One region of the Gordonia sp. w5E2 genome, then DNA from elsewhere that is predicted to be linked to it. Evidence: riboswitches for the same ligand, from Rfam matches in the RefSeq annotation. Region 1 holds a riboswitch; each other region holds the start of a gene.
What was found. Region 1 has a riboswitch for S-adenosylmethionine ahead of RND64_RS07445 (bifunctional o-acetylhomoserine/o-acetylserine sulfhydrylase). Riboswitches for the same ligand answer to the same signal wherever they lie in the genome.

Region 1 (9,956 bases):
GGTCCAACCGAGACCGAGTTTGTCGACGAACTGCTGGGTGAGGACCCACGCCGACGACGGCACGACGAGCTGACACGTACTGACCTGGCCAGTGGTGTTGTCGCAGTGCAACGGCTTGACTCCCCATGCGTCCCACAGGGCCCCGTTGGTCGCTGCCAAATACATGTAGAGCGGGTACAGACCATGCTTGACCCAGTAACCCGCGAAGCCATCGAGGGCACCGAGCGGATCGTGGAGCGGATCGGGCAGGTCGCAGATCGGATCGCCCGTGAAGCACACGGAGGTCACCGGAATTCCGCCGAAGTCGTCGACGCCGCGTCCGCCCGCCATGGTCAGTCCGGGGATCACGCCGATCAGAACGCGTTCGATGCCCTGTCCGTAGAGAGTTCCTGCCTGCCGAGGATCGGAGTAGAGCAGTCCGGAAACTTTGCTCGGTGAGATCTCGTGGCCAGAAGTATTGCCGGTGCCGATGCCGGTGAGCACGTCGCCGGCGATTCCCGCGCCCTGCGAGTACCCGACGATCACGACCGGATAACCCTGACACTGCGCCTGATAGCTCGCCACTGTCGACATCGTTGCCGCGACGCCCTGCGACTGACTGTCGTCGAAGCCGAAGGCACCCAACGGCCAAATCGACGCCGGATACTCGACGCGCTCGACGGTGTAGCCGGCGTACTGCGGCTGACGCGTGACGCCGTCGAGCAAATGTGCCTGGGGATCCCACGTACCGCCGACGAAGACGAGTGCGCCGTTGCCGCAATCGGCGCTGGCCTCGGCTCGCGCGACACCCGCGCCGGAAGTCTGGCCTATCGCGAGGAGAACCGCTGCGACTGCGGCGAGTCCGAGTGTGCTCGCCGCCCTGATCGATCGCCTGAAACCGAAGTGACCACCCATGCGTTCTCCACCAATCCGGCCGGTTCTGCCGTGTCATCGCGACATGGTCGGCGTCCGGGTTTGCCGACCCCTCGCGAATGATCGGATCGTAGAAGTCTGTGACCCACGCCACGGCAGAAACCGACGATCGCGCGGCGAACCGTCGATAAAGAACGTCAAATTCGACTGTTCGGACTACACGAGAAGGCATTCTTCGGGGCCATTCGCCGCCGAGGAGCACCGCGGCCGCAACGACGCCTTGTCCAGCCCAAGAACCAGCCTGCGTCGGAGGGTTCTCACTTCATTTCGACCGTGTTATATCCTTGACGCCAGGTCATGAGTATCAGCGCAAAGCCCCGGCTCGCTGATCGGCAACCCTCCAACCGCGGTGGGGTGCTCCGGGTGATGACCGGGTTGTGGGACCCCGCTCCTCGATGATCTCCATCGAAGATGGTTTCGGGTCCCCGGCAAGCGCGGGTCCGAAGGTCGGACCCCAACAGGGTCGTCGTGCCCTGCCGACCGTAGAAAGTGACGCATATTCAATGTCTGACGTCGACGTCGACCAGAACCCAGCCGACAACTGGAGTTTCGAGACCAAGCAGATCCACGCGGGCCAGTCAGCCGACGCGGCAACCAACGCCCGCGCGCTACCGATTTACCAGACCACGTCGTACACCTTCAACGACACCACCCATGCCGCGAACCTGTTCGGCCTTGCCGAGCCGGGCAACATCTACACGCGGCTGATGAATCCGACGCAGGATGTCGTCGAACAGCGTCTTGCCGCTCTCGAGGGCGGCGTCGCCGCGCTGCTCGTCGCATCGGGTCAGGCCGCGGAGACGTACTCGATCCTCAACATCGTCGAGAACGGCGGGCACGTCGTGTCGAGTCCGCGACTCTACGGCGGAACGTACAACCTCTTCCACTACACGCTGCCCAAGCTCGGCATCGAGGTCACCTTCGTCGAGGATCCCGAGGATCTCGACTCCTGGCAGGCTGCCGTGCGCGACAACACCCGCGCGTTCTACGGCGAGTCGATCTCCAACCCGAACAACGAGATCCTCGACATCAAGGGCATCTCGGAGGTTGCACACCGCAACGGCGTGCCGCTCATCGTCGACAACACCGTCGCCACCCCGTACCTGCTCAATCCGCTCGCGCATGGCGCCGACATCGTCGTGCACTCGGCCACCAAGTACATCGGCGGGCACGGAACCGCGATCGGCGGCGTGATCATCGACGGCGGCACCTTCGACTGGCGTGTCCAGCGCGACGGGAAAGACCTCTTCCCCGGTTTCACCACGCCCGATCCGAGCTACCACGGTGCGGTCTTCGCCGATCTCGGCGCTCCCGCGTACGCGCTCAAGGCCCGCGTGCAGTTGCTCCGCGACACCGGTGCAGCCATCTCGCCGTTCAACGCATTCCTGCTCGCCCAGGGCCTCGAGACCCTGAGCCTGCGGGTCGAGCGCCACGTCGCCAACGCGCAGCGCGTCGCCGAGTACCTCAACGACAACCCGCAGGTCGAAGAGGTCTACTACGCCGGCCTTTCGTCGTCGCCCTGGTACAAGCGTGGCCAGGAGCTCGCGCCGAAGGGCCAAGGTGCGGTCATCGGCTTCGAGATCGCAGGCGGCGTCGACGCGGGCAAGCGGTTCGTCGAGGCGCTCACGCTGCACAGCCACGTCGCCAACATCGGTGACGTGCGCTCGCTGGTGATCCACCCCGCATCGACCACCCACAGCCAGCTGACCCCCGAGGAGCAACTCGCCGCGGGTGTCACCCCCGGCCTCGTCCGCCTCGCGGTGGGCATCGAGGGAATCGACGACATTCTCGCCGACCTCGACCGGGGTTTCGAAGCAGCCAAGTAAACAACGCAGAGCAAGGAGCGAGGACACCTGTGTCGGTGAGCATCGACCCGCAGACGGATACAGAGCAACGGCCAGACTGGGAGAACGCCCCGGACGGCCAGATGCTCAGCGCCCGTCTCGGGTCGATCTCACTCGACAACGGTGAGCAGATCGACGACGTGACCCTCGCTTTTCAGCGGTGGGGAAAATTGTCACCTACCCGCGACAACGTCATCCTCACGCTGCACGCCCTGACCGGCGACTCACACGTCACCGGACCCGCAGATGCCGCTCACCCCTCCCCGGGCTGGTGGGACGGTCTGATCGGTCCCGGCGCGGCAGTCGACACCGACGAATGGTGCGTCATCTCGGCAAACGTGCTCGGCGGATGCCGCGGGTCGACCGGGCCTGCATCGCTGGACTCCACGGGCCGACCGTGGGGTTCGAGCTTCCCGCAACTCACCGTGCTCGATCAGGTCCGCGCCGAAGTCGCGCTGATGGATCATCTGGGCATCGAGAGTATCGGTGCGGTCGTGGGCGGCTCGATGGGCGGCGCACGGGCACTCGAGTGGATCATCGAGTATCCCGAACGGGTTCGAAGCGCACTCGTGCTCGCCGTCGGCGCTCGTGCGACAGCCGACCAGATCGGCACGCAGACAACGCAAATCGCAGCCATCACGTCCGATCCGGCGTGGCACGGCGGCGACTATCACGGCACCGGCGAGTCGCCGACGACCGGAATGGGAATCGCTCGCCGGATCGCACACCTGACCTACCGCAGCGAACCGGAACTCGACGAGCGCTTCGCGAACGACGCTCAGGGACAAGAGAATCCGCTCACCGGCGGACGTTACGCCGTGCAGAGCTACCTCGAGCACCAGGCGGGCAAACTCGTCGAGCGATTCGATCCGGGCAGCTACGTCATTCTCAGCGAAGTACTCAACCACCACGACGTCGGGCGCGATCGCGGTGGCGTGACGGCAGCACTCAACGCCTGCGACGTTCCGGTGATCGTCGGCGGTATCGACTCGGATCGCCTGTACCCCTTGCGGTTACAGGTCGAGCTCGCCGAAGAACTCGGCAATTGCGTCGGAGGCCTACAGGTGGTGCAGTCCGACAACGGACACGACGGATTCCTCACCGAATTCGACGCCATCGGCGATCTACTCAAGCGCACAGTCGATCTCGCGCGTCGCTGAACGTTCGGGTACCTCAGGGCGTTCAGGTACCTCAGGGCGTTCAGGTACCTCAGGGCGGGGGCAGCAGTCCGCCGGGAACCGGTGTCGTCGTGGTCGTGGTGGCAGGCGCCTGCCTGCCCGTGCCGGTACCGCGCTGGTTATTCGACTGGGACGCATTGCCATTCGGACCAGCTTCCCCGGAGGGTTGCTGATTGTCTGGAGTGGGTGTCTGCTCGCCGGGAGCGGGCTCCCTCGACGGCGGGGCAAACTCCGGCGGCAGCAGATTCGGCGGAATCGTGATCCCCGGCGGCAGCGGCAAGGTGGGACGACTGGTCTCGGCGCTGGGTGGCCGCGTAGTCGTCGACGGCGTACTCGGACGCGCGGAGAGTGTGAGCGTCGACGGCGACGGCGTGGTCGGCGGCAGTTGCGTTGTCGCCCACCCGGGTCCGTCGTCCTCCCGGGCTGTGCGCGGAGCTTCGGCCGGCGTCGACGTGAGTTGCGTCGGTTCCTGTCTCGTCTCCGAGGGGACGACGTCGGCTTCGTCGGATGCGGTCGACATCGACGCCACTCGAGCACTCGAAGGCGATGGGATGTCGGTGGTATTCCCGGTGAGGGTCGACCCCACCGCGTACACCGTGAACATCGCTGCCGCGATGACCACGGCGGCGACAGCAATCGGCAGCGGCGAAAGCACTCCCCTGCGCCTCCCGCCTCCCATAAAGGTCAGGCGACTCGGTGCCGCCGCCTGCTCGGACGAGAGCATCGCGGCACCCACAGCGGCGGTCTGTTCCGGGTTCGTCGGGACGATGACCTCGATGAGGCCGCCATCGGCATCCTCTTCGGGCACCATGTCGGCGATGGTCGGCAGGTTCGCCAGGCCACCGACAAGGACAATGGCGCACGCCGAATGCGTTGCGAGGTAACGGCTCAGCTCTTCGCGAGCGTCGAGCAGGAACGGACGAACCGCTGCGGCGAGCGTTGCATCGCCGATCCGGAACCGGCCTGCGGCGTCGGCTGTGCCGTGCTCGCCCGACTCCTCCTTGGCAGTTCGGACGGCGCTACGCAACGCGTTGCGACTGAGTTTGCTCGAGAACGAACCACTCACGGCGCCCGCGTCGATCACTTCGCGGACGATCGCGTCGTCGAGGGCGCGACCCGACAGCGCGCGCGAGTGTGTGATGTCGCCGATCGCTCCGGTCGAGGGATCGACGGTGTAGAGGGTCATGCCGGTGTCGCCGCAGTCGACGACGACCACTGATCGATACCGCCCGATCTGACCCGTTTCGGTCAGGCAGGCCGTAACGGCCTCCTCGACGGAGACAAGGTGGATCTGTCGGCGCGGACCCGATCCTGTCGAACCGACGAGTTCACGCCCGAGGTCGCCGCCTGCCGCGACGCCGATCGGTCCGACACGCCGGTCGGCACCTCGCGCGGCGTCGAGCATGAGGTCGATGCCTGCGTTGACCCTGCCCGCGGTGTCGTGGCCATCGCTGGGATCGACGTCGATCACTCGCGACTCCACGAGTTCGCGTCCCGATCCGTCACGGGTCAGCAGGACAAAGTGGATCATGCCCTGACCCAACGAAACACCCATCGACGTCGTCTCGTCGTGGGTGGAGCGATCCTGTGGTCTATCCAGCGTCGAAGAGATTGGTTGCCTGCCCGTTTGTCGCCGTTCGTCGGTCGTTGCGACGTGCTCACGCACCTTCGCAGCGCGCCACTACTCGGTCAGTGCGCGCGTCCGGAACCTGAGGATCCGAAGGGTCGCAGAGACTGATCAGACAGGTGCCGGATCAGCTCACGTCACGGGACACTTTACCGAAGCGTGCGCCATATTGTAATCAATCCGTGCCCAAAGGATCTATTGACGCAGCTAGCCATAACATGAGGCTTCCGACACTGGCAAGGGATATAACGTCGAAGAATCTTCCTCTGACCTGCAGCAATCCAACTCGTGACGTTGGCAACACCGCACGCATGAGCGCGCCCAATAGCAAAGCCGTTCCGAAGACGAACGAACCGCGTCGCCACCGGTCGAACAACACCAGCGCCGCTCCGGCGATCACGCCCAGCATCACCAGGAGATAGGGAATCTGCGCGATGTAGGCGCGGACCCGACGGGCGTGGCGAAGCTGCCGCACCCGCGCATCCGTCGCGGAGTTCACCGGCCGGAACCCCCGGCGACGCTCACTCCGGCCGCGAGATCTGCCTCCGCGCGCTCAACCACGTTGACGAGCAGGAACGCGCGCGTCAGTGGTCCGACGCCGCCCGGATTCGGCGACACATATCCCGCGACGTCCCACACGTCAGGGGCGACGTCGCCGACCAGCCCGTCCTCGGTGCGGCTGACGCCGACATCGATGACAGCGGCGCCCGCCTTGACCATGTCTCCGGTGACCAGATGTGGCACACCTGCCGCTGCGATGACAATGTCGGCACGCTTGATCTCTGCGGCGAGGTCGCGGGTTCCGGTGTGACACAGCGTCACCGTCGCGTTCTCGCTGCGCCGAGTGAGCAGCAGGCCGATCGGGCGACCGATCGTCACGCCACGGCCGACAACGGTGACGCGCGCGCCGTTGATCGGGATGTCGTACCGACGCAGCAGGTGGATCACTCCGCGCGGCGTGCACGGGAGCGTCGACTCCTTGCCGAGGACGAGTCGTCCGAGGTTGATCGGGTGCAAACCGTCGGCGTCCTTGGCGGGATCGATCCGCTCGAGCGCGGCGTTCTCGTCGAGGTGTCGCGGCAGCGGGAGTTGCACGATGTAGCCGGTGCAGCCGGGGTCGGCGTTGAGTTCGTCGATGGCTGCGTTGAGGTCTTCTGTGGTGGCGTCCGCGGGGAGATCCTTGCGGATCGACGCGATACCGATCTTGGCGCAGTCGGAATGCTTGCCCTTGACGTAGGACTGCGAACCCGGGTCGTCGCCGACGAGGATCGTGCCGAGACCCGGCATCACGCCGGCCATCCGCAGCTTGTCGACGCGTTCACGGAGATCGGCGAAGATCTCGTCGCGGGTCAGCTTGCCGTCGAGTCGTATCGCGCTCACCCGTCCATTGTTCCATCCTGCGCGACGTGCGGTGTCAGGTGTCGGGTGTCAATAGTTTGGGAAGTCGGGGTCGAGGATGCGCTGCGACGCCCGAGTACCGTGCTGCCATGTCCACGAATGCTGCCCGCCCGGTCACCGTCGCCGACGTCAGAAGGGCGCGGGGCCGCATCGCCGCGCACGTTCGACGCACTCCGGTGCTGCGCGCCGAACTCGACACGGTCAACGGGCGCGTGCCGGTGGCTTTCAAGCTCGAGTACCTGCAACTCGGCGGTTCGTTCAAAGCCCGCGGGAGCGTGAATGCCGTAATGGCCGCACGCGAGGCGGGAAACCTCTCGGAGAGCGGCGTCGTCGTGGCGTCCGGCGGAAACGCCGCGATCGGCGCAGCGCACGCGGCACGCATCGTCGGCACACGGTGCACCGTCGTCGTACCCGAGAACGCCCCACCGGTGAAAGTGACGGCGCTACGGGATCTGGGAGCCGAGGTTCGGCTGCACGGCTCGAAATATCATGACGCCGCCGAGTTCGCGGATGCTCTCGCCACGGAGACCGGTGCGCTGCTGCTGCACGCATACGACCTCCCCGACGTCGTCGCGGGCGCCGGAACCATCGCCCTCGAGTTGGCCGCCGAGGTCCCCGGACCACAGACCGTCGTCGCGTGCGTGGGAGGCGGCGGACTGCTCGGGGGTCTCGCAGCGGCCCAGCGTCCCGGCGATCGTCTCGTCGGCGCGGAGCCCACCGGAGCGTCGAGTCTGCATCAGGCGATAGAGGCGGGCGGGCCGGTATCCGTCGAGCTCGACAGCATCGCCGCGGACTCCTTGGGCGCCACCAGGATCGGCGACATCTGCTGGTCGACCATCGCCGACAAGACAGTCGAGAGCGTCGTCGTCTCCGACGACGAGATCATCGCCGCGCGTCGAATGCTGTGGGAGCAGTTCCGGATTGTCGTCGAGCACGGCACCGCCACCGCAGTCGCGGCGGTCGTCGCGGGGCTGGTGACGCCGGCCCCCGACTCGACGCTGTGCGTGCTGCTGTGCGGAGCCAACACCCGACTCGACGACCTCTGAGCCGACTGGGCGCTCCCTCGCGTCGACTGGGCGTCCCCTCGCGCCGACTGGGCGCTCCCTCGCGTCGACTGGGCGTCCCCTCATGTCGACTGGGCGCTCCCTCGCGTCGACTGTGCGTCGACCGCCCCCGGCGGGGCGTCGGATCACGCTCTGCACAATGGACCCCATGTTCCGCATCATGTTCTATCAGCCGTGCATCCCGCCCAACACGGGTAACGCGATCCGGCTGGCTGCCAACACCGGCTGCGAACTCCATCTGATCGAGCCGCTCGGTTTCTCGATGTCCGACGCTCAGGTGAAACGAGCTGGCCTCGACTACCACGAGATGGCGAACGTGACCGTCCACCCGAACCTCGTCACAGCGTTCACCGAGCTGAAACCGCAACGCGTCTTCGCATTTACCGCGCATGCATCGCGCTATCACACCGACGTCGACTATCGCCCCGGCGACGTACTGCTGTTCGGTCCGGAACCCACCGGACTCCCCGACGACGTGCTCGCCGAACCCGAGATCACCGACCGGCTTCGTATCCCGATGCTCGCCGGGCGCCGCTCACACAACCTGGCGAATGCCGCGAGCATCGTCGTCTACGAGGCGTGGCGACAGAACGGATTCGACGGCGCGGTGTGACGAAATTTCCTGCGCACTAACGGGACTGGCGCACAGTCGGCGCCACGGAGCGCACAGTCGGCCTTACGTGACGCACAGTCGGCGCTATGCGGGACCCACTCGATGGAATCGCGTCCGCTCGGCAGACGGATGGACCGCCCGCCTAGCCGACGCGGAAACGCTTGGTGCGCGCTGTCGCTCCCCCGATGAGCGCCACCTTGGACTTCGGCACGCCAAGGTGCTTGGCGAGCAGTTCGGCGACCGCCTTGTTCGCCTTACCCTCTGTGGCGGGCTCGCGCACGTAGATGGTGATGGAACCGTCCGGCCCGGTCTCGACGAGCGGCCCCTTGCGACTACTCGGTTTTGCCGTGACGATCACCTGTTTCGCCATCTGTTCCTCTCCCCGCTGTCGTTGTGCGCGAATGCTTCCGCGCAGTTGTCAGTGCAAATCTCACATCAGTGCAAATCTCACATCAGTGCACATGTCAGATCAGTGCACATGTCACGTCAGTGCCAATCCCGTGAGCGGGTACCCACTCGAAGATCCATCCGCTGCAACCGATCTGCAACCACCGTCACCGCGCCCTCTGCATTCTGCACTCTGCCGCGTACCAGCAGCGCCGATGCCGAGTGTGCCAGCTCGCGATACCGCGACCACAGCCCGACCGAACACACCACGTTGACCATTCCGGTCTCGTCTTCGAGGTTGATGAACGTCACGCCGGATGCTGTCGCCGGACGCTGCCGGTGGGTGACAGCCCCTCCGACGATGACACGTGACCCATCCGGCACAGACAATAGCGCCTCTGCGGGCAGGACACCTATCGCAGTCAACCGTGGACGCAGGAACTGTGTCGGATAGTTCGACGGCGTGATCCCCGTCGCCCAGGCATCGGTGGCGGCCAGCTCGACATCCGACAATCCCGGCAGCGTCGGTACCTGCGCAGATGACTCCAACTCGAGATGTTCGACGCTCGCGGTGGCCGCGGCGCCCGCCTCCCACAACGCTTGTCGTCGACTCATGCCGAAACACTCGAACGCCCCCGCGCCCGCCAGCCCCTCCAGGTGCGCGAGGTTGAGATCGGCTCGCCGCGACAGGTCGGTGATGCTCGCATACGGACCGTCGACTCCCCTGGATTCGACGATGCGCGCCGCGACGTCGTCTCCGACCCCGCGTATCGACGCCAATCCGAGCCGCACGTCGAGTCCGTCATTCTCCAACGTCGCCTCGGCCAGCGACGCGTTGATATGCGGTCGGTGCACGTCGACGCCGTGTCGGCGGGCGTCGGCGACCAACGACTGCGGCGAGTAGAAGCCCATGGGTTGTGCACGCAGCAACGC
Region 2 (9,956 bases), 2.5 Mb from region 1:
CCCGCTGAGACCCGGGCCGCTGATCGAGCTTGCTACCCGCTCATCGAGCTTGCTACCGGCTGATCGAGCCCACCCGCCGACCGAGCCCACCCCGCTGATCGAGCTTGTCGAGATCACCACCCGCCGATCGAGCTTGTCGAGATCACCCGTCCCGCCGAGACTCGAACTGGGGCAACGCCTCTGCGCCCACGCGGTGCTCGTCGGCACGGCCACGTGGATCGTGTGGTCGCAACCACATAGTCGCGCGCCCGTCCGGCAACTCGCTGCGGCACAAACTGAGTGGGGATTCACATACGCGTCTCATGAGGTCTTCTTTGCCTGCTGTTCGCCTATTGGACAACAAAGACCGCTTCGCTAACTTCTCGTGACCCGCGAACCTCACAGCCTGCCCGATTCGAAGACCTCTGCTGTTCCGTCGATGTCGCGTCGGCGGCTCATGCAGACCGCTGCCGCCGCAGCCGGCACAGCGGCCGCGCTCGCATCCGGTGTATCCGAAGCGGTTGCCGCGCCGCACCATCAGGCCTTCCTGCACTCGGTGGCATCCGGAGATCCGCTGTCTGACCGCGTCATCCTGTGGACCCGGGTCACTCCCGAGCCGCGGGCAACACCCGGGTCGGGATTCGGCGAGCCGACGAACGTCCGGTGGCAGGTGTCCCAAGACCCGGGCTTCGCGCGCGTCGTGTCGTCGGGCGTCTTCACCACCTCTGTCGATCGCGACCACACCGTCAAGGTCGACGCGGCCGGCCTGTCGCCGTCGACGCGGTACTTCTATCGTTTCGTCGTGGCCGACGGCCCACTGGCAGGCGCTGTTTCACCGACCGGGCGCACCAAGACCGCACCAGCGCTGTCGGCCGACATCGACAAGCTCCGATTCGCGGTCTGTTCGTGCGCGAATTACGAAGCGGGCCATTTCATCTCCTACCGCGGCATGGCTCAGCGGGATGACCTCGACTTCGTGCTTCACCTCGGCGACTACACCTACGAATACGAGACCGGCGGATATCCCGGCGCTTACAACGAGACCGTCCGCACCACCGCTCCGGTCCACGCGACCGTCACCGTCGACGACTACCGGATCCGGCAGGGCAAGTACCACCAGGATCCCGATCTCGCCCGCGCACATGCCGCTCACACCTTCATCTGCATGTGGGATGACCACGAATCCGCCAACAACTCCTACCGAGACGGCGCCGAGAACCACAAGACTCTCACCCAGGGCAGCTGGAGCGCCCGCAAACGCGCGTCGGACAAGGCGTACTTCGAGTGGATGCCGGTGCGCCCCAATTCAATCGACAACGGCGAACACCCCTACCGCCGGTTCCGCTTCGGTCAGCTCGCCGAGCTGATCATCCCCGATCTACGCTCCTACCGCGACAAGCAGTCCTACCTCAAGGTCGACGATCCCAACCAGAGCATCACCGGTAAGACGCAATACAAGTGGCTCGAGACCTCGATCACGACGTCGTCAGCGCGCTGGCAGGTGATCGGCAACGAGGTGATGATGGCTCCGCTGGTGATTCCCGAGACCACCGACCCGCGCGTCGCTGACTGGCTGCACAAGCAGATCGGCCTGCCCGCCGACGGGATCACGGTCAACAACGACCAGTGGGACGGATATCAAGCGGAACGCCGTGCGCTGCTGCACGCGATCGACAAGGCGGGCAAGAAGAGTGTCGTGCTCGTCACCGGCGACATCCACAGCTCGTGGGCCAGCGAGATTCCCCTCAACGTGCTCCACTACGGCAAGGATGCGAGCGGGCGCGTGGTCGCGTGCGAATTCACCCCGCCGAGCATCACCGTGGCCAGCGGCTACGACACCATCGCCATCAACAGGGCACTCGCGGCGCCCGTCACGACGACCATGGACGTCGCCCAGGAGACCATCAAGACCGCGAACCCCTGGATCAAGGACGTCGAGCTCACCACACACGGTTTCGGAGTCATGGAGATCGACAGGTCACGCGCGCAGATGAACTGGTTCTACGTGAAGGACGTGACGAACCCAGCGTCGTCGGTGTACCCCGCCTTCAGTTGGTACACACGCGTCGGACAGCCAAAACTACGGCGCGCCTGAACTATTCGCCATCTCTGACAACCCGACCGACACTCACGACGGCCGACTTCCCGCAACGATTGGACTCTCATGCATTCCGAGCACTCCGCCGTGACTCCACGGCGCACACTGGCCCTCGCTGCGGGGCTGACGGCGGTTGCCGTGGCCGCGACGGTAGCCGTCGGCGCGACGTCCGCGCATGCCGCACCCCTCGGCCAACCGTCCGCGCCGTTCCCCACCGAATGCAGGTCGGGTAGCACACTGACACTCGGTGAACTCGTGCCGATCGTTGCCAAGTCGCTCGACGCCCGAGCGCCCGGAGCCGCAACGACGATCGACAGCGCCGCCGGCCGCTTCTCCACGCAACTGCACAACAGCACCGTCAGCACGCTCGTGGTCACTCAGCGCGGGTCGGAAGTGAGTCCAGGTCAAGGCGTGCAGGCCACCCACGGCGCCAATGCGCTGGTCCAGCAGGTGTTGTCGATCAAGAACGGCACCTACCGTGACGGTTACCGGCTCTCCTCGATCACGCTCAACGACGCGATCGAGACCGTTCTCGTAGGGATCGAGGCAAACGACGCGATCGTCCTCGGCAACATCGCGACCATCCTCGACGAGGTCGCATCGAAGGCCGTCTCGGGTGCCGTCGGTGTGCCGATCGTCAGCAGCATCATCGGCTCCATCGCGGGAAAGATCGTGAAAACGGTCGTCGAGCTGCCGGGGACCGTGGCCGAGAAGGGCGGAAACGCCCTCGGAGACAAGGCAGACAGCACGTGTCTGGCGGCCGGGGACGGCACCAAACCGGTTCAACGGGAAAGGGTCAAGAACGCCTTCGCCGTGAACGTCAGCCCTGAGCTGACCACCTTCGCGAAGTCGTTGAGTCCGTCGAGTGACGACTGTCGCCCGCTGGCAGGCTTGAGCCTGGACGAGGCCGTCGTCTACGTCGGCGCGACGCATGGATCGACGCTGCCGAAATCGCAACAGGCGTCGTTTGCGGCGAGCGTCAAGAGCGTCCGAGCCAACCTACGCAAGGTGTACCTCAGCAACGCATTCGTCCCGAAGGACAAGGACGAGCTGATCGGCGTATTCGAAAAGGTGGCGGGTCTGCCGATCATCGGCGGCCCTGGCCTGACCTATGCTGCCGGAGTGCTGCAGAACCTCAGTGCCGGCGGCGAACTCAGCCACTACATCCCATTGTCGGATGTCTCGGTCAACGCCGTGTTCAACGGGGGCCGTGCCGTCAACGATCTCCGAACTTTCAAAGCAACACCCGAATGGGCGCTCGCGAGCGCACAGGGTGCTACAAAAGCGTTGTGCCGCACCACCGATGAAGGTAAGCCCTACCCGGGCGCCGACAAGACCGTCTACCTGGGCAAGTGAGGAAACACTCGATGTCATCGATCCACATTCCCGTCAGATCGCTCAGGCGCGTCGTCGCGGCCACCGCTCTGACCGCCTGCGCACTCCTCGGCGCCCAGGTACCCACGGCCGTCGCGGCGCCGCCTCGACCCAACCCGACGCCGTTCCCCGCGGGTGCGATCGCGACGGTGTACCAGTCCGACGTCCACGGCTCTGACGTCATCTATTGGCCAGTGATCTCGAGCTTCACCGACATTCGCAAAAACCACCCCGACACGATCGCCGAGAACTCGGACAGGGCCGCGGCGATCAATCAGTCGGCGAAGAACGATCCGGCACGTCAGAAGCGGGCACTCGACGACGGCTACGCGATTGACGGCTTGTCGCAGACGCAGCTCTACACAATGTCGGATGCGTTCGGCACCAACCTCGGTAGAGATTTCCGTCAGGCCCTTGCTGACAAACGACTGCCCAAGGTCTCGGCTCTGCTCGACACACTATTCGCCCGGGGCCAAGGCATCGCTGCGTCCACGGCGGTCGAGAAGGCCCTGTCTGACAACGACCGTCCGTATGTGGCCGAACCCGACCGCATCACGGTGTACAACCGGCCCGGCAGGTCCAAGAGCGACGTGCAGTCCAGCGGCTCGTCGTACCCGTCCGGGCACACCGCGTCGGCAATGATCCGCACCGGGCTGCTCGCACTGATGATTCCCGAACTCGCACCACAATTCCTCGCGCGCGGCAGCGAAGCCGGCTACAACCGCGTCGTCCTCGGCGTGCACTACCCGCTCGACGTGATCGCCGGACGCATGGTCGCCGACGCCGCCGTCGCCGACAGATACGCCGACCCCAGGTTCCGACCGTTGATCGTTGCTGCCGGGCAGGAACTCCGTGCAGAACTCGAATGGCGTTGCCGCGCAGTACTATCAACGTGCATCGCGCGCGACACACCATACCGCAGCACACCCGACGCACTGGCCGACTACAACAAGCGCATGTCCTACGGACTCTCGCGCATCGGCTCGCCGAGTGCAGCGTTCGTCGTACCGCCGACGGCCGTCGACCTCGTGCTGCGCGCACACCCCCAACTCACCCGCGCACAAGCAACCGATCTACTACGGCGCACCGCCTACCCGGCCGGATACCCGCTCGACGACCAACGCCCCGGCGCACAGTCGTGGCAGCGCCTCGACCTCGCCCGCGCCTACGCCGCCCGCTGATCGAGCCCCACCCGCTGATCAGCTTGTTACCCGCTGATCGAGCCCCACCCGCTGATCGAGCTTGTCGAGATCACGCAGCGCGGCGAGACTCGAACTGCGGCAGCACCTCTGCGCGCACGCGGTGCTCGGTGGCCGAGCCGTCGATCGGAACGATGAGCACGGCGTCGGCGACCTCTGCCGCGTAGATGTCGCGGATCAGTGTGGCCAGGCCGTGCGGGGTACCGACGTAGCGCACGGTCTCTGCGGGATCGCCGGCGGACGTCACCGACGAGCCGGCAGCCGACACCGAGGCGACAGACGCGCGCGCCGACCCCGGATGCGGTGCGATCGCAACCTCGACAGCCAGTGCTACCGAGAAGTTCGCGGTGTCACGGGTGCCGGCCCGCAGTAGCGAGCGAGTGCGCTGGGCGTCGCGCAGCGTCGAACGTCGCACGACGATCGGCAGTTCGGCGGCACCGGCGTCGCCGACGATCGCAACCCGCAGCGCCGGGCGGCCGATGGTGATGACGCCGGTGTCGGCAGCAAGGAGCTGGTCGGCGAGAACGTCTGTCGGAGAACTCGATTGGATCGTCACGAGTGTGCCTTTCGGTGGTGGATGTCGGGGGCGTCGGCGCTGCGATCGCTCAGGCAACGCAGCGCGTGGAGCAGGCGGTCGACGTCGTCGGACGAGCTGCCGAGTCCGAAGCTCGCGCGTACAGCGCCGTCGGGATAACCGAGTCGGTCGAGAAGCGGGTGCGCGCAGAACTTTCCGTCGCGTACACCGATGCCGTGTTCCGAACTCAGGTACTCCGCCACCTCGCGCGGGCTATGGCCGTCGACGGTGAAGCCTGCGATGCCGACGCGCTCGAGGCCGTCGTCGAAGACACGCAAGGGGGTGACTCCGTCGATCTCGGCGAGTCCGGCGTCGAGTTGTGCGCACAGGTACGCCTCGTGCGCGCCGATCCACTCGTGTCCGAGGTCGGTGATCGCGTCGCATGCGGCAGCAATCGCAATGGCGCCCAACACATTAGGAGATCCCGCTTCGTGACGCGCTGCACCCGTGTGCCACGACACCGACGCGCAACCGGCCTCGACGTCGACGTCTGCCGTTGCACCGCCGCCCGCCAGATACGGCTGCGCGGCGTCGAGCCAGTCGGTGCGTCCGATCAGCACACCCGCGCCGAACGGCGCGTAGAGCTTATGGCCCGAGAAGACGAGGTAGTCGATGCCGTGACTGACGATCGACACCGGCCGATGAGCGACGAGTTGTGCGGCGTCGACGAGGATTCGGGCGCCGTGCCGGTGCGCAATCGATGCGAGTCGCGAGATCGGGAGGACCTCGCCGGTCACGTTCGACGCCGCGGTCACCGCAAGTAGCGCGGCGGGCTTGGTTGCGAGTTCGCGCTCGACGGCCGCGAGAGTCTCGTCGATGGTCGACGCAACTTCGACGATGCGTGTCCACTTGTCTTTGCGTTCGACCCACGGAAGCAGGTTCGCGTGGTGCTCGATGTCGAGAACAACGACGTCGCCGGGCGTCACATGCGCCGCGAGGTTGATCGCGTCGGTGGTGTTGCGAGTGAACACGACGGCGTCGTCGGCGCGACCGCGGACGAAGCGTCGAACTGTCTCGCGGCACTCCTCGTAGCGACGCGTCGTGACCTGCGACAGATGTCCCGCGCCGCGGTGCACGCTGGCGTAAGTGCTCAGCGAGTCGGCGACGGCATCAGCCACCGCAGTGAGTGCGGGGGCGCTGGCCGCGTAGTCGAAGTTGGCGTAGCGCACCGTCGTACCGTCGGAAAGCGGCGCGCATTCGGCGGCGCCGACGACGTCGGCGAGTGGGGCGATAGTTGGGGTCTGCGCAGGCGAAACAGCCTTGGCCTGCGAGAACTCGGTGTGCGAACGGGTGACGACAGCAGTCATCGAATAGTCTCCTCGGAATCCACGCTTGCCGTACCCACCCTGGGCACGGCCAGGTCGTCACCCGGAGCACCCCACCGCGGAGGAGGGTTGCCGACCAGCTAGCCGGGGCTTGTCGCTGGCACTCATGACCTGTTCCAAGGATCACCGACGCGACGCTGAGCTGTCAACTTTCACTCAGCGTGCACGAAAGGCGGCCGAGGGTGCGATCGCCGAGCGTCTTATCGACCCCGATTCTGTGCGCCGGCCTCGCCGGTCTGTGCGCGGTTGCGCTTCCACGCAACCGGTAGCGTGAATCCATGCCAGCTTCGGAGGTCTTCGTCCTGTCCAGGCCGCACGGCACCGTTCGAGCGCGTGGCGCGTCCGCGGGATTCACCGACGCCACCGAGGCTGCCGAGGCGCTGCGGTCCGGGCGCATCGGCGCCGTCACCGGGGCGATCGGGTTCACGACCGCCGACGACGCCGCGCTGCTGGTTCCCGAGACCATCACGCACAGCGGTTCGGCGATCGTGGGGCAAGCGCCGGAGCCTGCTCACGCCGAGCGCGTCACATTGATTCCCGACGCCGCGACGCATCGGGACCGGGTCGCACGTGCCATCGACGAGATCGACGCGGGGGCGTTGTCGAAGGTCGTGCTCGCGCGCGCCGTCGAATTCGACGTCGAACCTCCCGTCGACCCGGATCGACTTGTCGAGGCACTGGCGTACGGAAACGCCGATCACTCTGCGTTTCTCGTCGACCTCAGCGTCGACGAGCACACCGACCCGCGAGCTCGATGGCTCGTCGGCGCAAGCCCAGAAGTATTGCTGCGCAAGCAAGGTCTGGAGGTGACGTGCCGCCCCTATGCGGGATCGGCGGCGCGCTCAGCAGACCCCGACGTCGACCACGCTGCCGGCCGGGCACTACTGGCCTCGACGAAGGACCGGGCCGAGCACGCATTCGTCGTCGACCATCTCCGTAACGCGCTCGAGCCGATCTGTCGCGAACTCGACGTGCCTGACCAGCCGTCGCTGGTCTCGACCGGCGAGATGTGGCACCTGGCAACACCGATTCGCGGCGTGCTGACCGATCCGACGATCACCGCCCTCGACCTCGCACTGCTGCTGAGCCCAACACCAGCGGTGTGCGGAACACCGGGAGATGTTGCAGCACAGTTCATCTCGACCCACGAGGAGCGTCGTGGATTCTATGCGGGCGCCGTCGGATGGTCGGGCGCCGCGGGCGACGGCGAGTGGATGGTGACGATCCGTTCGCTCGAGCTGTCCGACGACCGTCGCCATGTCCACACCTGGGCCGGCGGCGGCATCGTCGCCGGGTCGGAGCCGCAGGCGGAGCTCGACGAGACGTCGGCGAAGCTCGCGACCGTCCTGCGCGCGCTCGGCGTCGACGAGCTCGGCTGACGTCGGGGTAGTGGGTGCGTGCCCGCGTCGTGGAGCCCACACCCCCGCGCCGAACCACCCGCACTCAGAGCGACGCGGCGAGGGAGTCGGTCAGGATGTCGAGGCCTTGGTGCAGTTCGTCGTCGCTGATCGTGAGCGGCGGGGCGATGCGGAAAATGCCGCCCATGCCGGGGAGCTGGACGATGTTCATGTGCAGTCCGCGCTCGAGGCAGGCGGCAGTCACCTTGGCGCCCAACGCATCCGCGGGTGTGCGCGACGCCTTGTCGGTCACGAGTTCGACGCCCTGCAGCAGCCCGCGGCCGCGGACGTCGCCGACCACCTCGACGTCGTCGCGCAGCGCGATCAGCCTCTCGCGCAACTGATCTCCGAGCTTGGCTGCACGCTCGACGAGTCCCTCCCGTTCGATCACGTCGAGCACCGTGAGGGCAACGGTCGCGGCGAGCGGGTCGGACGCATGCGTGGTGTAGAAGAGGAATCCCCGCTCAGCACAACGGTCTTCGATCTCCGCGCTCGTCACAACGGCCGCGACGGGTAGCCCGGCGCCGAGAGTCTTCGACAGCGTCAGAATGTCCGGAGCAACCCCGTCGCGTTCGAACGCGTACATCGTGCCGGTGCGGCCGAGCCCGGTCTGCGCCTCGTCGAGGATCAACAGCATGCCGCGGTCGTCGCACATCTGCCGCAACCGCGCGAGGTAGCCCTCGGGCAGTTCGATGATGCCGCCCGACGACAGGATCGGTTCGACGATGCACGCGGCGAGCGAGCCGTTTGACTGCGTGTCGACGGCCGCGAACCCGTAGTCCAGCTCCGCTTCCCAGTCGTAGGACCCGTCGGAGTTGCGGAACGGCGAGCGGTACGCGTTCGGGGTGGGAAGCGTGAAGTTGCCCGGCAGCGTGGGGCCGTAGCCGCGCCGGCCCGCCGAGAACGTGGCAGCCGCTGCGCCAGAGGTCATTCCGTGCCACGACCGGTCGAACGAGACAATCTCGTACCGGCCGGTGGCGAGCTTGGCCATCTTGATCGCCGCCTCGTTGGACTCGGCTCCCGTGGTCAACAACACTGTGCGCGTGAGGTTGTCGGGCAGGGTCGTCGAGAGCCGCGAAGCGAAGTCGACGACGGGCCTGCTGAGCATGCCGCTGAACAAATGATCAAGCGTGGCAACCGAATTCGACACCGCTTCGACGATCGCGGGATGCGAATGGCCGAGCACGGCACTCATCTGACCCGACGTGAAGTCGAGGATTGCGTTGCCGTCGGAGTCGTAGACGTACGACCCCGAGGCGCGTTCGATGATGCGCGGAGTGAACGCGGGGATGTAGCGGATCAGGTGTCGCTGGGCGGCATCCCAGAAGGCGTCGTCTGTCATGGTCGTCCTCAGATCGGTCGTGCGGATCATCCAACTATGGCATAGTCGGTTAGGACATTCATCTTTCAGGAGCACACGACCCCGATGGGACCTCAGCCGCCGATCAGCGTCACCGAGCACTCTGACATGCCCATTTATCGGCAGATCGTCACCCAGTTGACCTTCATGATCGAGATGGGCCAACTCGGCGCCGGCGACCGCCTACCCGGTTCCCGCATGCTCGCCGACAATCTCGGCATCAACCGGAACACCGTCGCCAGGGCTTATGGCGACCTACGCGCGGCCGGGCTTGTCGAATCGCGGGGCCGCGGCGGGATGGTCGTGCTCGCCGCGACGTCGACGCAGCCGCGGTCCGAAGCACGCGACACCGCCCGCGAGACACTGCAGCGCGCGGTCGACGAGTGCCTCCAGCTCGGGCTCTCCCCCACCGAGATCGGCGATCTCGCACTGAATCTCGCTGTCACACAAGCGGATTCACCTCGGGTGTACTTCGTCGAGTGCAACGACGACCGCGCCGACTACTTCGCAGACGAACTCACCGAGAAGCTCGGCGTTCAGGTTACTCCGCTCGTACTCGACCATTTCGACCCAGACGCCGTCCCAGCAGACCTGGTACTCACCACGTTCTTCCACCTCGCGCAGGTCCGCGGGTTGATGAGTGATCGCGC
Region 3 (9,956 bases), 1.5 Mb from region 1:
ACCGGCGAGTACCGCGGCCTCGGCGCGCGTGAGATCTCCGAGCTTCTCATCGGCTTGCAGGGGGTCTCGGCATGAGGGCAACATCGGCACGGCTGACCGTCGGATCGTTGCGTGAGTTGTCGACGGTCGGCATCGTCGCAGGTCTCGCCAGTGCTTACGGGACAACGCTTGTCGACGCTGCGAGCATGCTGTCGGTGCTCTCGGAGAAGAAGGGTGGTTCTGCTGGTGCGGCGCTTGCAGTGGTTGCTGCGGTCTTCATCGGTATTGCCCTGTTCGTCTCCGGGATCGTGATCAGTTCGGGTGTCGACACGGTCATCGCGGGTCGTCGAGCACAATTGAGACTGCTACGTCTGATCGGGGCGAGCGCACGTCAGTTGCGAGCTGGACTCACCAGGGCCGTCGTCACGGTCGCGGCGATCGGAGCCGTGATCGGCATCGTGTGCGCGACAGTGGTCATGACCATCGTTCGAGAAGCGCTGCTGCACAACGGAAAACTGCCTAGCGGCGACTACCCACTCCTACCGCTGGGAGTCTTTGCTGCCGGCATTGCTGTCGTCCTGATCGCGGCCATCGCTGCGCGGGTGGGCACACGGTCGACGCTCACTCGTGCCGCGGTGGCGCACGGGGCGCGGTCGAAGGTCGGTACGTTCCGGACGGTTGTTGCTTGCGGCGCAATCGTGTTCGGTGCGTTGTTGCTGGCGCTCGCGTGCTACCTCGGTGAGTTCGGCAATCTCACCGGCTTCGCGGTTGCCTTCCTCGGTGCCGCGTCGGTCTCGACGGGTGTGCTGATCGGCGCGCAACGCATTGTGCCGCAATTGGTCCGGTGGATGGGTGCCGCGTTCGGTGCCAGCGCACCGTCGATCGTGGCACGCAAGAACGCCGTGTCCGACCCGCGACGGACGACCCGCTCGACCATCGGACTGCTCGTCGGCGTCACGCTGGTGACCACCATCGCGTCGGGGATGAGCTCGCTGACGAAGTCGATCCACAGCTGGGACATGCCGCCCGCCGAGATGGCCGAGACCGAACGCTCACTGTCGGTCATCACCGCGATCCTGCTTGCCATGATTGCGATCTCGGCGATCATCGCCGCCGTCGGGTTCGTGTCGACGATGTCGCTCACCGTGATCGGCCGCACGCGGGAGATCGGAATGCTGCGTGCCATGGGGTTCACGGCGAAGCAGGTGCGCGCAATGGTGGTCCGCGAGTCGCTGGCGCTCAGCGGAACCGCAGTGATCGCTGGCCTGGTACTCGGCGTCATCTTCGGCACCGTCGGCAGCCAGTCGCTCATCGGCAAGGCGACCTCGGGCATCCCCGTCGGGCTGCCCTGGGGTGCACTCGTCGCGATCATCGCGGGCACTGCCGTCGTCGTGATCGCCGCCTCGCTGCCACCGAGCCGTCGCGCGGTAGCCGTCGCCCCCGTCGACGCGCTCGCGGTGGCGTGAGAGTTGGCCGTGTGTTGATCTGCGGTCTGCCCGGCCCGCCCGCGGTCTGCAAGAAGCACGTGTTTCTGACATCTGCGCGCGAAGTTCCGCTCGCGGGTGTCAGTTACACGTGTTTCTGGCGTCGGCGTCCGGACGGACTACCAGGCGTTCTTCGTTGCCATGCCGTCTCCTGTCGGTCAGCACTACCTAGCCGAAACGCTCGGTCCTGATCCGTGCGGCGTCGTGCCCAGCGTCGAGCATCGCTCGAGCACAATGTTCGACGAACCCGTTGGGTCCGCAGATGTAGACGATGGGCTCCCGCTCGGGTTGGAACGTCGCTGCGGCGAGTTCGTCGGCGGTCACGCGGCCAGGTCGACGACGCTCCCCATCCGCAGCGACTCGTGTGTGAAAGATGTTGACGGGCAACCGATTGTGCGCGACCAGCTGATCCAACTCGTCGGCGAAGTAGCGGCGGCTCGGCTCCCGCAGCGAGTACACGAGGTTGAATGGCGTCAGTGGTGCGCTCACCTCGCGGAGTCGGATCATCGACATGAGCGGCACAATCCCCGACCCGCCGCCGATGAGTTGGACCGGCCGCGTCTGCGACGGATCCCACGTAAACCACTGCCCGTTCGGTCCGCTGATCTCGAGCGGCTCGCCCACCTCGACGACGTCGACGAGGTACGGGGACTCCTCGCCGTCGTCGACCTTCTCGACGGTCACCTCGATGGTGCGGCTCTCGCGGACATCGGAGAGCGAGTAGGGCCGGGCCGTCGAGTATCCATCCTCCGCCGTCAGTCGGATGTCGACGTGCGCGCCCGCGTCGGCGCTCATCGGTTCGCTGAGCGCGAGTCGCAGTGAACGCGCTGTGGGCGTTTGCATCTGCGACCCGACCACCGTCGTGATCTGCCAGTCCACGGCCATCACTCCTTCGGTGTCACGGACGGGTGTGTCACGAGTAGCCGCGTGAGGGGCAGTGGCGTCACGAGTAGCGCTGCTCTAGCCAGGGGTCGCCGTAGATGTGGTAGCCGCGCTCTTCCCAGAAGCCCGGCGCATCGTTGGGCATGAACCGCAGGCGTCGAACCCATTTGGCACTCTTCCAGAAGTACAGGTGCGGAACGAGCAGCCGCACCGGCCCGCCGTGTTCTGGCGCAAGGGGTTCACCGTCGAAAGTGTCTGCGAGCCACGCCTTCCCGTCGGTCAGGTCGGCGAGCGGGACGTTGGTGGTGTATCCGCCGTAGCAGTGAGCCATCACGTAAGCGTCCGGCGCCCAGGGCAGCGTCGACAACAAGTCGTCGAATGACACCCCGCGCCACCGCGTGTCGAACTTCGACCAGCGTGTCACGCAATGGATATCGGTGGTGACGTCCTGGTGTGGGAGGTCGCGGAAGTCAGACCAGCCAAGACTGTGCGCACGATGATCCGACGACTGGATCGTCAACCTCCACCGGTCATGGGGCAGCGCCGGCGTCGGCTCGGCGGACAGCACAGGAAAGTCGACGGTCGAGTACTGCCCGGGCGGCAGCCGATCAGCCATCCGATCGCGACGCCCGACGAACCCCCGGTTCACTATCGCCATACGACCAAGTGTAGGCGCGCGCCGGGTCGTCGCAGGTCAACGGCGGAGCGGCGGGGTGGGCGCCGCGCGGGCGTGCAGGAAGTCGGGGAAGAGGCCTGTCGAGGTGCAGGAAGTAGCGGAAAGAGTCTGCAGCCGGGCAGGAAGTGGGGGAAGGAGCTCCCCGCGGCGCAGAAAGTAGGGGAAAGAATCTTTCGGTGGGTTCCTTCGCTTTCCTCGAGTTGTTCCTCGCGGAAAGGTCAGCAAGTCGCGGAAAGAACCCTTCCCCTACTTCCCGCAGACCGACGAGCACCGACTTCCCCTACTTCCCCTACTTCCCACGGACCGGCGCACCGACAGCGACCCGCGACCAGGCCGCTCGCAGCGACCGCGAGGCAGTCCGTCGATCAGAAGGTGCTCGGCGGGTTGACCGTCGACTTCTCGACGCCCGTATCCGGGACACCCCACTTGGCGAAGATCTTTGCGTAATCCCCCGTCTCGATCAGCTTGTTCACGGCATCGGAGATCGGCTTGGCCAGGCCCGAGTCCTTTGCGGTGACGAATCCGACTGGTGTGGAGCTGATCTGGCCGAGGAACTTGGTTCCCTCGACGTGCTTCTCGTCGTACTTCAGGCTCAGTACCGGCCCGAAGAACAGGTCGACCTTGCCGTTCGCCAGACCCAGGAAGATGGGCGCTGTGTCGTTGAAGTACTGGACGGTCCACGGCTTCTTGCCGATCTTGGCACAGTCATCGACGTGCGAGCTCAGCAGTGTCTGGAAGGTCGAACCGGGGGTGGTGGCGATGGTGTAGCCGCACACATCGGTGATGGTCGAGACCTTCTGTAGGTCGACACGTTTCGAGCCGAGGAAGCCCTGACCGTCGTTGAGGTAGGTCGAGAAGTCGAGGACCTTCTCGCGTTCGGCGGTGACTCCGAAGTTCGCCTGTCCTACTTGGTATTTCCCGTTCTGGACGCCGGGGATGATCGAGGCGAACGTTCCGTACTCGACGTTCCAGTTGACACCGAGGACCTTGCCGATCGCGTCACGCAAGTCCAGATCGAGTCCGACGTTCTTGTCGTCGACCACACCGCCGTGCGGCAGGCTCGACGTCCCGGGAGTCTGTGTGGTGCCGACGGTCAGGGTTCCCGCTGAGCGCACGCTCTCCGGCAGTTCAGCGCTGATCGCATCGTCCTTGACGATCTTGCTGGTGATGTCCTGTGTCAGAACGGCCGACGCCTCGGCTGAGCTCGTCGTGTCGTCCGACGACGATCCACAACCACTCAGCGCAATGCTCCCGACCACAGCACTGGCGGCCAACAGGGCGAGAATACGTGGTCGGTGCTTCATCGTTCTGGTCCCCTTGTCTGAATTCATCTGTCTGGTAACTGGTTACGGCAGGAGGAAATGCATCTGCCGTAACCGGCCTCGCGCAGTCTCACAGCACCGCGGAGAGAAACGCTTTTGTCCGCTCGTGTTGCGGGTCGTCGAGAATCTCTGCGGGAGCACCGGATTCGACGATGCGCCCGCCGTCGAGGAAGATCGCCTGGTCGGCAACTTCGCGGGCGAATCCGATCTCGTGCGTGACAATCACCATGGTCATACCGCTGCGTGCGAGATCACGGATCACGGCCAGGACCTCGCCGACGAGTTCGGGATCGAGCGCGCTTGTCGGTTCGTCGAACAGCATGAGGCGTGGCTTGAGCGCCAAGGCTCGTGCGATGGCGACTCGTTGCTGCTGACCGCCGGAGAGCTGGCGCGGGTAGGCACTTTCGCGTCCGGCCATGCCGACACGTTCGAGCAGATCGCCGGCTCGTGCGACGGCTTCGCCGCGCGGGATGCCCGCGGCCAACGGTCCTTCGATTACGTTCTGCTGCACCGTCATATGACCGAAGAGGTTGAACTGCTGGAAGACCATCCCGATCGTGGAACGCTGACGCGCGATCTCACGATGGGACAGTTCGTGCAGCTTTCCCGACGAAGGCCGGTATCCGATGATCTCACCGCCCACCTCGACGAAGCCGCTGTCGGGCTTCTCGAGGTGGTTGATGCAGCGCAGCAGCGTCGACTTACCCGAGCCCGACGGTCCGAGCAACACCGTCACAGTGCCCCTCGGGACGTCGACGTCGATGCCGTCGAGGACTTTGTGGAGTCCGAAGCTCTTGCGCAGTCCTCGGATTCGGACGAGAGGTAGCGTCTCGTCGTACTCCGTATCGTCACGCAGGGCTGCGGTTTTCCCGCGGCGCGTCGTCGCAAAGCTCACGCGCCCACCGCACCTTCGTTACGACGATCAAATCTGCGGAGGTCGGTGCGCACTCGCCCGAACAGCGGCAAGTTCTCCCGGATCGTCGTCCAGAACCCTTGTTGCGGTCGGCGATTGCCGCGCGAGTAGTGACGTTCGACGAAGTACTGCCCGACGGAGAGCACACTGGTGACGATGATGTACCAGATGGTCGCGACCAGCAGCAGTGGCAGGATCAGGTAGTTCTGCTGGTAGATCAATTGCACGGAGTAGAGCAGGTCTTGGACGGCGATCACACTGACGATCGACGTCGCCTTGAGCAGCCCGATGAGCAGATTGCCCGACGCCGGGACGATCGCCGGCATGGCCTGCGGCAGAATGATTCGACGGAAGATGCGATACCGACTCAGCCCCAACGCTTCTGCGGCCTCGGCCTGACCACGGTCGACGGAGAGGATGCCTCCGCGCACGATCTCGGCTGCGAACGCCGCGACATCGAGGGTCAGTGCGACGAACGCAGCGAGCACGCCCGAGAACAAGTGCGCCGTATCGGCTTTGACGAACTCCGGACCGAACGGAATCCCTAGTGACAGTTGAGGATACAGCGAGGCCAGCTCATACCAGAAGAGCAACTGGACAAGCGGCGGAATCGATCGGATCAACCACACGTAGCCTGCGCTCAGCGTCGACAAGATGGGGTTCGACGACAAGCGCATCACGGCGAGCAGAATCCCCAATGCGAAGCCGCACACCATGACTGACGCAGTCAACCACAAGGTCAGGCCGAGGCCGCGCAGGATTGATGCATGGAAGAAGTAGTCGCCGACCACATCCCACTGGAACCGCGGGTTGGTCAGGAGCGTGTGCACCAGCATCGCTGCGAGAACCAGGACGACGGCGCTACTCACCCACTGGCCGGGCTTACGCGCCTTGACCAGCTTGGCCGAAAGCAGTTCTGCGTCACGCGGTTCGCTGGTCAGCGGACGCGAGTGCGCAGCGGAAAGTTCAGCTGTCACAGGTATCGGTCTTCGTTCCTCGGTGTCGTTGTTACGGCAGCGGCGAGTGCCTGCTTCCGTCGGGTTGTCACCTGGAGCACCCCACCACGACGGAGGGTTGCTGGCCAGCAAGCCAGGGCTGGGCGCTGACACTCATAACCGACGCCACGTTAGTGCTGCGCCGCCGTCGCGCCGAGGGTATGAATCTGCGAGATTCTTAGGGTCGCGAAGTGGAAGGTCGGGTTGTTCGCGGAGGCGTCGACTCTGGTGCAACACATATCGTGGGCACAACGTCGAAAAGAGGAGACCTGATGGCCGAGCTGTTCGAGATCACCCGTCTGATCCATGCCGAACCGTCGGCGATCTTTGAGCTTTTGACCTCGCCAGGAGGTCACGTCGCCATCGACAGCTCAGGCATGTTGCAAAGTGCGGAAGGATCGCCCGTCAGCGCTGTGGACGACGAGTTCGTCGTTCACATGGATCGCGAGTCGCTCAACGACCTCCCGATGGGCAAATACGACGTACGGGTGATCATTACGGGCTTCGAGAAGGACCGGTGGATCGAATGGACGATCATCGGAACCGTACGACCGCCACTCGATCACCGCTACGGCTACCGGCTCGAACCGACAGACGACGGCACGCTGGTCACGTCGTACTACGACTGGAGCCGCGTGACCAACGAGGACATCAAGGGCCGGTTCCCGATCATCCCCGAGGCCGGGCTGCGCGCGACACTCGGGATTCTGGCGCGGACGGTTGAGGATCATTAGCGTCCCGCCGACGTCGACCTCACTTCAACGACGCGTCGTCGCCCATCACGGCGCCCTCCCGGCGAGGATCAGCCCCGCCAACCCAGCCGTTACCTGAGCGCTGCAATGCGCTGAGCCCGCTCGACTGATCGTCGACCGACACCTGCTCTCCGCGTTCGCGCAGTCCCTTGACGAGCGGATCGTCGGCGCCGTCGTTGGCAGTGTTGACCAGTGGATGTTCGCCACCGACATTCGACGTCGGGGTGTTGGCTGTGCCGAAGTCGATCATCGATACCGCCTGCTGCGGGTTCAGGTTCCAATCCAACATTCCGACAAGCGTTTTCACGACGAACTGGATGATCACGGAGCCTCCGGGCGATCCGAGCGCGGCCGTCAAGGTGTCCGGCTCACCATTGGCTCCCGGCTGCATGACGAGGGTCGGAGCCATCGATGATCGCGGGCGCTTGCCCGGCGAAACCCGGTTGGCGAGAAGCGCTCCCGAGTCGTCGCGCGGCTCCGCGGAGAAGTCGGTGAGCTGGTTGTTGAGGATGAAGCCGTCGACCATGTGGAAGCTGCCGAACGCCGATTCGACGGTGGTCGTCATCGACGCCACGTTGCCGTACTTGTCGGCGACGGTGATGTGGCTGGTTCCGTGTTCTGTGCCTGTGTAGGAACCGAGCGGGACCTCACCGAGATCTCCGGGTTGTGCCTTACCCAGCGACGTGTTCGGTTTGATCAGTGCCGCACGCTGTTTCAGGTAGGTCGGATCGAGCATCGTCGCAACACCCTTGCCCGGCAACGGGATGAAGTCGGGGTCGGCGATGTACTTGTCGCGGTCGGCGTAGGCGAGGCGTTCGGCCTCGTTGATGAGATGCACCGCTTCGGGATTCGGGTGCCCGCCGTCGCGGTCGACGCCGGTCGGCCCCATCGACGGAATGTCGAAGTTGGAGAGGATGCCCATCGTCGCGGCGACAGTGATGCCGCCCGACGACGGTCCGGGCATCGCAACAATGCGGTGGCCTCGATACTCGGTGGAGACTGGTTCGCGCCGCATAGCCTTGTAGTTCTTGAGGTCGTCGGTGGTAAGGAGACTCGGCGTCATACCGTTCGACGTCGAGCCGGCCTTCGCGACGATCGCGTCGGCGATGGCTCCGGTGTACAGGGCTTGCGCACCGTCGGTTCCCAACGCGCCCAACGTTTTCGCGTACGCGGGGTTGGTCAGTCGTGTTCCCGCGGTCTTCGGCGTGCCGTCCGGATTGAGGAAGTACGAGCGCGCGTCGTCGTCGGCCTTGAGGTCGTCGGCCGATTCGGAGATTGCGGTGGCGAGTCGCGGTGAGATGTCGAAGCCGTTGTCGGACAGGCTGACTGCGGGATCGAAGAGGTTCTTCCAGGCGGTGCGACCGTAGTCGTCGTGGATCTCCTCGAGCATGCGCACGGCACCGGGGACACCGATGGAGCGCCCTGATGCACGCGCGCTCGGAATCGGTTCACGTTGATCGGTGGGACTGATGTAGCGCAGGTAGTCCTCGGTGGCTGCCGCCGGAGCGGTCTCGCGGCCGTCGAAAGCGGTGACCTTGTGCTTGGCGGCGTCGTAGTAGAGAGCGAAAGACCCGCCACCGATGCCGGACGACTGCGGTTCGACCAGGCCCAGCACCATCTGCGCTGCGACGAGCGCGTCGGCTGCAGTACCGCCGTCCCGCAGCGTCTCACACGCCGCCTTGGTGGCCAGCGGATTGGCCGTCGCCGCGGCGTAGGTGTTGGTCTGCACCGGCTGCATCCCGGTGCGATAGCCGGTGGCAGCTTCGGGTCGAGTCGAGATGTCCTGCGACGACTTTGGCGCCGCGCTGGAGTCGATCTGTGTGCCCGTCGGGATCTCGCCGCAGGTGACGGACGTATGGGCAGCGTCGTCGTTTGTCGACGAGCAGGCCGCGAGGATCAGCGCGGGCGCCATGGCCAGCGCTGCGGCGCGGAGGAGCGGACGGGTGTGCGGTGGACGGCGCATACCTTTCGAGCGTAGGGCAGCGAGGTCCGGTTCGTGTGAATGCGGCTGAATCGCTCAGTGGCGAGACAGTGCAGCCGGGACGGCCAGCGCCGTGTCGCTCGAACACGCGAATTCACTACGTGTGTAGGCCGAATCATTCAGTGGGCAGAAGCCCTTCTGCGTCATGGCCCAGTTCAGACAGAAGTAGAGACAACTCGCTTCTGTCGGGATTCTGATTATCGAAGAATCGCCCAACCGCCCGCCGTTGACCACCTGTCATGTCTCGCTGCGACCAGCCATCAACTTAGCGAGTTCGTCCGCCGCGTCAGCCGCGCGAACAGCGGCGGCAGACGCCCCTTCGGCTGCTTGGGCCGCCGCATCAGCTTTGCCGGCTGCGTTTTTCACCGCGTTTGTCGCTGCTTGACTGTCCGAGTTCGCTTGCATGGCCGTAGCAGTCGCAGCGCCCACGGCCTTTGATGCCTCTGCCGTCGCCGATAGGCCGAAATAGGCTGCAACAGCCGCGCCCGCAACCCCCGCTGCAGAACCCACGACAGCGACACCCGAGGTGTCGTTGAACAGAATTCCTGCCGCAACCACAATTCCGACGATTCCTGCCATTGCGAACCCGACGGCCCACAGCCCGAACCTGAATCGCGAATCGGTGAATGGATTGAAACCCTCATACTTGTCAGACTTCGACGCAGCGGATTGCTGCTCTCCTGAAGGAATTTTGCCGCCTGTTTCTGACTCGTTGCCGCCACCCGACATGATCCACCCTCCTTTGTTCGTCTTTCGCTAGCGGCTATTCTGCGCCGCCGACATCTATTGCGGGGAAGAAAGCGCGGAGCGGCAAACGAACAGAGGACACGGATCTAGTGCGGGCTTTCGAAGTACACCTTGTCAGGCCTCAACCCGAATGGAGTGCGGACGCCGCTCGGCGTCGAACCTTCGGGTCTTGGGCGAGTTCTGAGCGGACCCGTTGGCTGCTGAGGCTCTCCACGAAGCAAGCAG

Region 2: it holds a riboswitch for S-adenosylmethionine, as region 1 does, so the genes downstream of both, RND64_RS19155 (aminotransferase class V-fold PLP-dependent enzyme) here and RND64_RS07445 (bifunctional o-acetylhomoserine/o-acetylserine sulfhydrylase) in region 1, are expected to answer to the same signal.
Region 3: it holds a riboswitch for S-adenosylmethionine, as region 1 does, so the genes downstream of both, RND64_RS00515 (amino acid ABC transporter permease) here and RND64_RS07445 (bifunctional o-acetylhomoserine/o-acetylserine sulfhydrylase) in region 1, are expected to answer to the same signal.

The regions. Positions count from the first base shown of each region.
Region 1 is NZ_CP144213.1:1,622,085-1,632,040, reverse strand. Features, by position in the region: gene RND64_RS07450 (cutinase family protein) at 1-894, opposite strand, end outside; SAM riboswitch class IV at 1,206-1,353, shown strand; gene RND64_RS07445 (bifunctional o-acetylhomoserine/o-acetylserine sulfhydrylase) at 1,416-2,738, shown strand; gene metX (homoserine O-acetyltransferase MetX) at 2,768-3,916, shown strand; gene RND64_RS07435 (hypothetical protein) at 3,966-5,489, opposite strand; gene RND64_RS07430 (DUF3017 domain-containing protein) at 5,737-6,060, opposite strand; gene RND64_RS07425 (bifunctional methylenetetrahydrofolate dehydrogenase/methenyltetrahydrofolate cyclohydrolase) at 6,057-6,941, opposite strand; gene RND64_RS07420 (serine/threonine dehydratase) at 7,049-8,005, shown strand; gene RND64_RS07415 (tRNA (cytidine(34)-2'-O)-methyltransferase) at 8,172-8,636, shown strand; gene RND64_RS07410 (DUF167 domain-containing protein) at 8,779-9,006, opposite strand; gene RND64_RS07405 (error-prone DNA polymerase) at 9,123-9,956, opposite strand, start outside.
Region 2 is NZ_CP144213.1:4,235,709-4,245,664, forward strand. Features, by position in the region: gene RND64_RS19130 (phosphatase PAP2 family protein) at 1-8, shown strand, start outside; gene RND64_RS19135 (alkaline phosphatase D family protein) at 365-2,074, shown strand; gene RND64_RS19140 (hypothetical protein) at 2,144-3,433, shown strand; gene RND64_RS19145 (phosphatase PAP2 family protein) at 3,445-4,632, shown strand; gene RND64_RS19150 (hypothetical protein) at 4,703-5,206, opposite strand; gene RND64_RS19155 (aminotransferase class V-fold PLP-dependent enzyme) at 5,203-6,531, opposite strand; SAM riboswitch class IV at 6,548-6,661, opposite strand; gene RND64_RS19160 (isochorismate synthase) at 6,828-7,928, shown strand; gene RND64_RS19165 (aspartate aminotransferase family protein) at 7,993-9,288, opposite strand; gene RND64_RS19170 (GntR family transcriptional regulator) at 9,373-9,956, shown strand, end outside.
Region 3 is NZ_CP144213.1:123,004-132,959, reverse strand. Features, by position in the region: gene RND64_RS00545 (ABC transporter ATP-binding protein) at 1-75, shown strand, start outside; gene RND64_RS00540 (ABC transporter permease) at 72-1,445, shown strand; gene RND64_RS00535 (FAD-binding oxidoreductase) at 1,632-2,348, opposite strand; gene RND64_RS00530 (sulfite oxidase-like oxidoreductase) at 2,407-3,003, opposite strand; gene RND64_RS00525 (transporter substrate-binding domain-containing protein) at 3,387-4,325, opposite strand; gene RND64_RS00520 (amino acid ABC transporter ATP-binding protein) at 4,414-5,199, opposite strand; gene RND64_RS00515 (amino acid ABC transporter permease) at 5,235-6,233, opposite strand; SAM riboswitch class IV at 6,256-6,373, opposite strand; gene RND64_RS00510 (polyketide cyclase) at 6,524-6,985, shown strand; gene ggt (gamma-glutamyltransferase) at 7,005-8,966, opposite strand; gene RND64_RS00500 (hypothetical protein) at 9,222-9,713, opposite strand.